Regions from separate parts of the Clavibacter californiensis genome, predicted to be linked through region 3. Evidence: predicted binding sites of a transcription regulator. Region 3 holds the regulator's gene; each other region holds the start of a gene.
What was found. The regulator LexA, encoded in region 3, represses DNA repair genes until DNA is damaged. The targets are predictions, from matches to a motif close to TCGAACANNTGTTCGA.
Positions count from the first base shown of each region.

Region 1: the regulator LexA is predicted to act here: its motif matches at 1,642-1,657, upstream of FGD68_RS10005 (DUF6504 family protein).
Region 2: the regulator LexA is predicted to act here: its motif matches at 2,009-2,024, upstream of FGD68_RS09980 (DNA polymerase III subunit alpha).

Region 1 is NZ_CP040792.1:2,060,531-2,063,804, forward strand. It holds gene FGD68_RS09995 (LCP family protein) at 1-423, shown strand, start outside; gene pnuC (nicotinamide riboside transporter PnuC) at 454-1,146, opposite strand; gene FGD68_RS10005 (DUF6504 family protein) at 1,275-1,598, opposite strand; gene FGD68_RS10010 (aldo/keto reductase) at 1,853-2,722, shown strand; gene FGD68_RS10015 (App1 family protein) at 2,793-3,274, opposite strand, start outside.
Region 2 is NZ_CP040792.1:2,055,290-2,058,563, forward strand. It holds gene FGD68_RS09980 (DNA polymerase III subunit alpha) at 1-1,962, opposite strand, end outside; gene FGD68_RS09985 (glucose-6-phosphate dehydrogenase) at 2,077-3,274, shown strand, end outside.
Region 3 is NZ_CP040792.1:2,597,233-2,600,506, reverse strand. It holds gene FGD68_RS12540 (class I SAM-dependent methyltransferase) at 1-10, opposite strand, end outside; gene hflX (GTPase HflX) at 52-1,617, shown strand; gene lexA (transcriptional repressor LexA) at 1,708-2,388, opposite strand; gene FGD68_RS12525 (hypothetical protein) at 2,748-3,158, shown strand; gene hisB (imidazoleglycerol-phosphate dehydratase HisB) at 3,273-3,274, shown strand, end outside.

The DNA of each region.
Region 1 (3,274 bases), 540 kb from region 3:
GCGAAGCTCTACGGCATCGCGCGGGCCGTGGTCGACAACATGCAGCTGTCCACGTCGCTCGCCGACCTCGACACGCTCGTCTCGGTCGCGCTCACGTTCAAGGACATCCCGCTCGACGACGTCGTGTTCCTGCAGTACCCGGGCACGGTCCTCGCGAACGGGCGCGTCCAGCCGGATGAGGCGGCGGCCGCGCAGCTCGTGAGCCTGCTGGCCTCCGACGCGGACTTCTCGCTCGGTCAGCCGGCCGCGACCGACGAGGCCGGCAGCGTCCCGGCCGAGGGCGCGACCACGCCGCCCACGACCGCGCCGCCGACCGACGCCTCCGCACCGACCACGCCGCCCACCGCGACGGCCGAGGTGCTCGACCCGAGCATCACCGGCCAGACCGCGGCGCAGAGCACCTGCTCCAACGGCCAGGGCTGACCCGCTCGATCGCCAGCCGCCAGCCCCCGGCTACGGCTGGCGCTCGGCGATCCGCGGATCCGGGAAGGCCGTCTCGACCGCGGGCGCGTCGGTGCCGCGGGCGCGCATCCAGACGAAGAATCCCGTGAGCGTGAACGCGCCGTAGAAGACGTACATGAAGGCGGACGCGTAGTAGCCGGCGCTCACCAGCAGCGGCACGCCGACGAGGTCGACGGCGACCCAGACCAGCCAGAACTCGACCCAGCCCTTGGCCATGCCGTAGGTGGCGAGGAGGGAGCCGACGAAGATCCAGGCGTCGGCCCAGACGGGCTCGTAGGAGCCGAGCGCGCGGAAGGCGGGGGTGAGCAGCGCGGTGCCGCCGACGAGCGCGACCACGAGCAGGATCCGCTCGCGACCCGACGCCCACTGCGGCACGACGGGCGCGCCACCGTGCCTGGCCTGCTGCCAGCGGTACCAGCCGTAGACCGACACGGCGATGAACATGACCTGACGGCCGGCCTGGCCGAGCAGGTTGACGGGGTTCGGCGTGCCGAAGACCGCGCCGAGGAAGACGGTGAACAGGAGCACGTTGCCGACGATGCCGACGGGCCACGCCCAGACCTTCCGGCGCATGCCGCCGAGCGCGCTGGCGAGGCCGAAGAGGTTGCCGACGATCTCGCGCCAGAGGATGGTCTGGTCGCCGATGCGGAGCTGCGCGTCGAACAGCCACTCGAGTGCCGCCATGCGGGGTCCCTCCGTGCGCCGCGGTCCGGGTGACCTGCGTGCGGGGCGCCGTGCGCGGCGCCGATGGGGTGAAGGCGCAGGCGCCCCCGGCTATTCCCCGCAGCCCGTGCGGACGGGGACGGGCGGCCTCACGCGAACAGGCGCACGTCGAGCTCCTCGTCCGACGCCGTGACGAGCGACCACCGGCCGCGCGCGTCGACGCTCAGGTCGAACGAGCCGTCGACCCGGCGCGCGCCCGTGGTGAGCGGCACGGCCTCCACGCGCCACATCGACAGCTCCAGCAGGTGGGCGCTCGCACCGCGGGGCGCGCGGCCCGTGCGCTGCCACCAGTCGACCCGCGCGATCCACCGCTCGGGCGAGCTGACGACGCCGTAGACCACGTCCCGCCAGGTGAACCGCAGCGGCGATCCGTCGGCCGAGAGCTCGACCTCCACGTCCTCGTCGATCCGCATGGTGCCGCTCCTCTCGCCCGTCGCGCCGGCCGCGCTCCCGCGTTCGAACGGATGTTCGAACGTCTGATCCGAGTGTAGGAACGCCCGCCGACATCCACGAGGGGAGCGGGCGGATCCACCTCACCCTCGACCGGAGCCTGAGGGTCGGGTCCGGATCGCGCGCATCGGGCATGGATCCACCGTCCGCCGCGTTGGCCCCGGTGTCCCGAGGGCGGCAGACGCCCCCTCGTCATCGACACCCGAGGAGGGTCCACATGACCGACACCACCACCCGTCCTGCCGAGGCATCCGGCACGTTCACCATCGGCGGCGACCTGCCCGTCGTCCGGCTCGGCTACGGCACCATGCAGCTGACCGGCGAGGGCGTCTGGGGCGCCCCCGAGGATCCCGCCGAGGCCGTCCGCGTCATCCGCCGCGCCGCCGAGCTCGGCGTCACGTTCTTCGACACCGCCGACTCCTACGGCCCGTTCGTGGCCGAGGAGCTCCTCAAGGAGGCGCTCCACCCGTACGCCGACGACGTCGTCATCGCGACCAAGGGCGGTCTCACCCGCCCCGGCCCCGGCGACTGGCGGCCCGTCGGCCGCCCCGAGTACCTGCGCCAGCAGGCCGAGCTGAGCCTGCGCCACCTCGGCCTCGAGCGCATCGACCTCTACCAGCTGCACCGCATCGACCCGGCCGTGCCGCTCGCCGACCAGATCGGCGTGCTCAAGGACCTGCAGTCCGAGGGCAAGATCCGCCACATCGGGCTCTCCGAGGTGCAGGTCGACGATGTGAAGGCCGCTCGGGAGATCGCCGAGATCGTCTCCGTGCAGAACCTCTTCAACCTCGCCAAGCGCGACGCCGAGCCGCTGCTCGACTACGCCGAGGCCGAGGGCCTCGCCTTCATCCCGTGGTTCCCGCTCGCGACCGGCGAGCTCGCGAAGGACGGCGGCCCGCTCGACGCCCTCGCGAAGCAGCACGACGCGCGCGCCTCGCAGCTCGCGCTCGCCTGGCTCCTGCGCCGCTCGCCCGTCATGCTGCCGATCCCCGGCACCAAGTCGGTCGGCCACGTCGAGGACAACATCGCCGCGGCGGGCATCGAGCTCACCGACGACGAGTTCCAGGCGCTCACCGACGCCGTCTGATCCACCGCACGACGACGAAGGGCCCCGCGACGGATCGCGGGGCCCTTCGTCGTGCCGGTCGGCGTCCGGGTCAGGTGCCGATCCGGGTGCCCGAGTCGTCGGCGAGGCCGAGGTCGTCGAGCTGCGCGAGCAGGCTCGCCCCGTCCGGCGCGTAGACCCACGGGATCGAGCTGTCGAGGGCGCGCTTCTCCGCCTTCGCCCGTCCGCCCGCGAGCACGGCCTCGCCCGCCGAGAGCTGCCGGATGAGGACGACCTCGACGTTGTCGGGGTGCCGCTCGGCGAACTCGCCGTAGAGCAGCTCGTCGTGCTGGCCGTCGTCGCCCGCGAGGATCCACTTGACGTGCGGGAACTCGGCCGCGAGGCGCTGCAGGTTGTTGCGCTTGTGCTCCATGCCGCTGCGGAACCACCGGTCGACGGTCGGGCCCCAGTCGGTGAGGAGGATCGGTCCCGGCGGGTAGAGGTTCCGCGAGAGGAACCGCGTGAGCGTCGGGGCGACGTTCCACGCCCCCGTGGAGAGGTAGAGGACGGGCGCGCCCTCGTGCTGCAGGCGGA
Region 2 (3,274 bases), 540 kb from region 3:
GATGAGCTCGCGCTGCCCGGGCGACTCGATCTGGAACATGCCGAGCGTGTGCGTGGTGCGGATGGCGGCGAAGGTCTCCTCGTCGTCGTGGGGGATCTCGTCGAGCTCGATGCGCCCGTCGCGGTGCACGTAGCGCGCGTCGACCGGGACGCCGCCCGCGACCGCCGAGCGCGCGCCGTGGATGCGGTGGATCTCGTCCAGCGCGTACGCCATGGTGCTCTGCATCCGCACGCCGAGGATGTCGAGCTTCAGGAGCCCCATGTCGTCGATGTCGTCCTTGTCGAACTGGCTCATCGGCAGGCCCATCCCGCTCGGCTGCACGGGGCTCGTGCTGAGCAGGTCGGAGTCGCCGAGGATCACGCCGCACGGGTGCATGGAGATGTGCCGGGGGAGCCGGTCGAGCCGCTCCGTGAGGTCGACCAGCAGGTCGATGCTCGGGTCGTCGCGCACGAGGTCGGCGATGGGCTTGAGCTCGGGCTTCGTCTCGAGCACCGCCCGGAACTCGCGCGCGTTGAAGCGCCAGATGTTCTTGGCGATGAAGTCGATCTGCTGCTCGTCGAGGTCGAGCGCGAGCCCCGCGTCGCGCGCGGCCCCGCGGGCCCGGTAGGTGTTCTGCATCGACAGCAGGGTGACCCGGTTGCTCCCGTACTTCTCGAACACGCGGTGGTAGACCTCGTGCCGGCGTGCGGACTCCACGTCGATGTCGATGTCGGGCAGCGTCGAGCGCACCTTGCCGAGGAAGCGCTCGAACAGCAGGTCGTGCTCGAGCGGGTCGACGTTGGAGATGCGCAGGAGGTAGTTGACGAGGCTGCCCGCGCCGGATCCGCGGGCCTGGTTGCGGACGCCCATGTCGCGCATGAGCGCGCACACGTCGGCGACCGTGAGGAAGTAGGTGGCGAAGCCGAAGCCCGTGATGGTCTGCAGCTCCGTGCGCATCCGGGCGAGCACGCGCTGCCGCATCGCCTCGTCGACGTGCCCGAACCGCTCGGTGACGCCGGCCTCGGCCTTCCGCCAGAGCGCCTCGTCCGGGTCGCCCGTGACGCCGATGACGGACTTCTCCGGCAGCTTCGGCTTCCTCCAGGCGAGGTCGGCGTCCGGATCCAGGCGGCAGCGGTCGGCGAGCTCCTCGGTGGCGCGCAGCAGCGCCTCGCCCGCCCGGCGGTCGAGGGACGACGTGCCCGCGACCTCACGCGCGATCTCCTGCATCTCGGCCGGGGTCTTGAGCCACGCCTGGCCGTTGGGCTGCGGCCGGAACGACCCGAGCGGCCGGAGCGTGCCCGCGGAGTCGAGCACGTCGCCCGTGAGCGCGTCATCGGGCTCGAGGTAGCGGACGGCGTTGGTGAGCACCGCGGGGACGCGGTGGGCCTCGGCGAGCTCGAGCATGCGGGCGGCGTGCCGGAGGCTGGCGGACTCGCCGGGCTCGGTGAAGTGGCAGACCACCTCGACGACCAGCGCGCCGGGCAGCAGCCGGGCCCACTCGGCCAGGTGGCGGGACGCGAGCGCGTGGTCGCCCGCCGCGACGGCGCGCCCCACATCGGAGTCGGGTCCGAGCATGACCGTGCCGACCGGCCCGTCCTCGCCGAGGAGGAACGCGGGCGGTCGGGTGCGCGCGATGCCCGCCTGGGCGCTCCGCGCGGTGCTCCTCGCCGTGCCGCGCCCGTGGCTCGCGCTGATGAGCCGGCTGAGCGCCGCCCAGCCCTGGCCGCGCGTGCCGCCGTGCGCGAGCACCGTGATCCGGCCGGGGTGCTCGCCCGTGAGCCCGAGCTCCGCGCCGACGACGGGGGAGACCCCGGCGGCGAGGGAGCGGCGGATGTGGCGGACGGCGCCGTAGAGCCCGTCGCGGTCGGTGATGGCCGCGGCAGACGCGCCCCGGGACGCGACCTCGTCGACCAGGGCCTCGGGTGCCGTGGTGCCGAAGTGCGCGGAGAAGGCGGACGCGACGTGCAGGTGGGTGAAGCTCACGCGCGCCTCCCTCGATGTCCGCCCGCGTCCTCCCCGGGCGCGATGTTCGAACGGATGTTCGACTCGCCCAGTGTAGGTCGGCTGCCCGGCAGCCGCGACCCGTAGTCTCGGAGGATGACCAGCGAACCCTCCACCCTCGTCATCCTCGGCGCCAGCGGCGACCTCACGGAACGCCTCCTCCTGCCGGGTCTCGGCAGCCTCGTGGCGAGCGATCGGGGGCGGCGGATCCAGCTCATCGGCACCGGCCGGAGCGAGCGGAGCGCTGCGGAGTGGACGAAGACGGTCCGCACCGCGTTCGACTCGGTCGACGCGAAGGGTCGCCGCGCGGCGGGCATCGTCTCGTCGACGAAGTACATCCAGGCCGACCCCACCGACCTCGACGACCTCAAGCGCATCCTCGACGCGTGCGAGGGCGCGCCGGCCCTCTACTTCGCGCTGCCGCCGGCCATCTCCATCGCGGTCTGCGAGAAGCTCGAGCAGCTCGACCTGCCGGAGGGCACCACGTTGGCGCTCGAGAAGCCGTTCGGGTCGAACAGCCGCACGGCCGCGCAGCTCAACCGCCAGCTGCTGAAGCTCGTGCCGGAGGACCGCATCCACCGCACCGACCACTTCCTCGGCCTCTCCACGGTGCTCAACCTCGTGTCGCTGCGCTTCGCCAACCGCTTCTTCGAGTCGGTGTGGAGCGCGAAGGACATCGAGAAGGTCGAGATCCTCTACGACGAGACGCTGGCGCTCGAGGGCCGCGCCGCCTACTACGACAAGTCGGGCGCTCTCGTGGACATGATCCAGAGCCACCTGCTGCAGGTGCTCGCGGTGTTCGCGATGGAGCCGCCCGCGAGCATCGACCCGGACGACCTCCGTTCGAACATCGCCTCGGTCCTCCGGGCCACCGAGGTCTGGGACAACGACCCCATCGCCCACAGCCGCCGGGCGCGCTACACCGGCGCCACGGTGGACGGCACGCGCATCCCCGCGTACGCGAAGGAGGAGGGGGTGGACCCGGCCAACGAGACGGAGACGCTCGCCGAGGTCACCTTCGGCGTCGCGAACGCGCGCTGGGCGGGCGTCCCGTTCCGGCTGCGCTCGGGCAAGGCCCTCAAGGAGGCGTCCAAGCGCATCGTCGTCACCTTCAAGCCCGTGGCGCACCTGCCGCGGGGGCTGCACGGCTCCGCGCGGCCGGACCGGCTCATCATCGACCTCAAGCCCGACGGCATCTCGCTGGAGGTCACGATGGACGGCACGGGCGAGCCCTTCACGCTCACGCAGTCCACGTTCCGCGCGGAGTTCGCGGAGCCCGAGCTCACGCCGTACG
Region 3 (3,274 bases):
CGTCGGCCATACCGGGACGATACCGGACGCCCGCGCTACTATGGGGAGCACATGACAACGCACGACGAGCACGACCACGAGCCCGCGGACACGACGACGGCGTCCACCGAGAACACCGACCGGGACGACGTCGTCGCGCGCGTCCTCGCCCGAGCGGAGAACCGGTCAGCCGGCTACGCGCTCTTCCGCGGGTCCGGCGCACAGGCCCTGTCCGCGAACCCCGACGCCGAGCAGGGATCGGACGGCGACCAGAGCGAGCGCGCCGACCGCCAGGCTCTCCGCCGGGTCCCCGGCCTCTCCACCGAGCTCGAGGACGTCACCGAGGTCGAGTACCGGCAGCTGCGCCTCGAGAACGTCGTGCTCATCGGCGTGTACTCGCAGGGATCCGTCGACGACGCCGAGAACAGCATGCGCGAGCTCGCGGCCCTCGCGGAGACCGCGGGCGCCGTCGTCCTCGACGGCCTGCTCCAACGCCGTCCCACGCCGGATCCCAGCACCTACTTCGGCCGCGGCAAGGCCGAGGAGCTGCGCGCGCTCGTGGCGGCGGTCGGCGCGGACACCGTCATCGCGGACACCGAGCTGGCCCCGAGCCAGCGGCGTGCGCTCGAGGACGTGGTGAAGGTCAAGGTCATCGACCGCACCGCGGTCATCCTCGACATCTTCAGCCAGCACGCCAAGAGCCGCGAGGGCAAGGCGCAGGTCGAGCTCGCGCAGCTGCAGTACCTCCTCCCGCGCCTCCGCGGCTGGGGCGACTCGATGTCGCGCCAGGCAGGTGGCCAGGTCGGCGGCGCGGGCGCGGGCATGGGATCGCGCGGTCCAGGTGAGACCAAGATCGAGCTCGACCGCCGGCGCATCAACACGCGCATGGCGCGTCTCCGCAAGCAGATCGCCGCGATGAAGCCCGCGCGCGACACGAAGCGCGCCAACCGCGACCGGCACTCGGTGCCCTCGGTCGCGATCGTCGGGTACACGAACGCCGGGAAGTCGTCGCTGCTCAACCGCGTCACGAAGGCCGGCGTGCTCGTCGAGAACGCGCTCTTCGCGACCCTGGATGCGACCGTGCGCAAGACCGAGACGGACCAGGGGCAGCTCTACACGCTGGCCGACACCGTCGGCTTCGTGCGCAACCTGCCGCACCAGCTGGTCGAGGCCTTCCGCTCGACGCTCGAGGAGCTCGCCGACTCGGACGTGCTCGTGCACGTAGTCGACGCCTCGCACCCGGATCCCGGCGCCCAGCTCGCGACCGTGCACGAGGTCATCGCGGAGGTGGACGCATCCTCCATCCCCGAGATCGTCGTGTTCAACAAGAGCGACCTCGCCTCCGACGGCGAGCGCGTCGTGCTCCGCGGCCTCGCGCCGCAGGGCGTCTTCGTCTCGGCCCGCACGGGCGAGGGGGTCGAGGAGCTGCGTCGCCGGATCGCGGAGCTGCTGCCGCAGCCGACCATCGAGGTCGACCTCCTGGTGCCGTTCGAGCACGGTGAGGTCGTCTCCATGCTCCACGACGGCGCGAAGGTGCTCGAGACCTCGTACGTCGAGGAGGGCACGCGCGTGCGCGCCCTCGTGACCGCCGAGCAGCAGGCGCAGGTCCAGGCGTACTCGGTGGTGCCCACAGCCTGATCCGCGGCACCGTACGCGGATTCGAGCCTGCATGCAGTAGAGCGGCCGATCCCCTCGGGGACCGGCCGCTCTGCTGCGTGTGCGGGGGGATCAGACGGAGCGCATGACCGCCACGACCTTGCCGACGACCTCGGCGAAGTCGCCGAGGATGGGCTCGAACGCGCTGTTGCGGGGGAGCAGCCAGGTGTGGCCGTCGCGCTGGCGGAACACCTTCACCGTGGCCTCGTCGTCGAGCATGGCCGCGACGATGTCGCCGTTCTCCGCGGTCTTCTGCTGGCGGACGACGACCCAGTCGCCGTCGCAGATGGCCGCGTCGATCATCGAGTCGCCGACGACCCGCAGCATGAAGAGGTCGCCCTTGCCGACCAGCTGGCGGGGGAGGGGGAAGACCTCCTCCACCATCTGCTCGGCGGTGATGGGGATGCCGGCGGCGATGCGGCCGACCATGGGCACCATGGCCGCGTCGCCCACGGGTGTCGACGGCTCGCCGCTCTCCGCGGCGCCGGTGCCGGGCAGGTCGATGAGGACCTCGAGGGCGCGCGGCCGGTTCGGGTCGCGGCGGAGGTAGCCGGAGAGCTCGAGCTGGTTGAGCTGGTGCGTGACGCTGGAGAGCGACGCGAGGCCGACGGCGTCGCCGATCTCGCGCATGCTCGGCGGGTAGCCCTGGCCGGCGATGGTGCGCTGGATGAACTCCAGGATCGAGATCTGCTTGTCGCTGAGGCTCTTGCGGCGCCTCGTCGCGCCGCCTCCCGCCGCTCGCTCGTCCGTCATGCCACGGCCCGCCTCTCGTCGCCGACGCCTCCGCGGCACGTCGACCCGGCGGGCCGACGCCGTCGCGGGGCGATGTCGGTGGTGCCCGATGGAATGGACACCAGGCACTCGAAACTGTATCCAGCCGAGGCACACTGGGCAAACACCTGTTCGAGCGTGTCGCGCCGCTGGGGGCGGGATCGAGGCGATGAGGGCTTGCGGGGGGCCGGTTTCGAATGTATGTTCGGAACACAGCTTCGCACCCGGCTCTCCCGGCCGAGAGCCGGGTGCGAGCTGCCGGACCCGCATCGCATGCCGTACCGCACTGCACCGCCGGGCGCGTCGCATCGACGCCCCACCGTCTCGCACGAGAGGTCACCATGAACACCGCAGCCACCACCCCCGCAGCGTCCATCCCCGCGGCGTCCGCCCCCGTCGGCCCGTCCACCTCGCCCGTCGCGGAGGTCGCCGTCGCGCCCCGCACGCGCCTGCGCATCACGCGTCGCGGGCGCCTCGTCCTCACGGCCCTGGTCGCCGCCCCGCTCGCGCTCGGCGCCGGCCTCGTCGCGCTCAACGGAGGCGCGGCCGTCGCGTCGAAGGACGCGTCGGGCACCACGTTCGAGTACGTCACCGTCTCCAGCGGCCAGTCCCTGTGGGACCTCGCCGAGGAGATCGCGCCGTCGGCCGACCCGCGCGACGTCATCGCGTCGGTCGTCGACCTCAACCGCCTGCCGTCGTCGGACGTCGCGGCGGGCCAGCAGCTCGCCGTCCCCACCGAGTACGCGCACTGATCCTCGGGCGACCCCGCACGGATCGTCGCATGCGCACGGCGGTCCGCCGCCGCGCTCCCGGTGGCGGCCGGGAGCGCGGCGGCTGGAGGGGAACCGATCGGTAGCATGGATCCCAT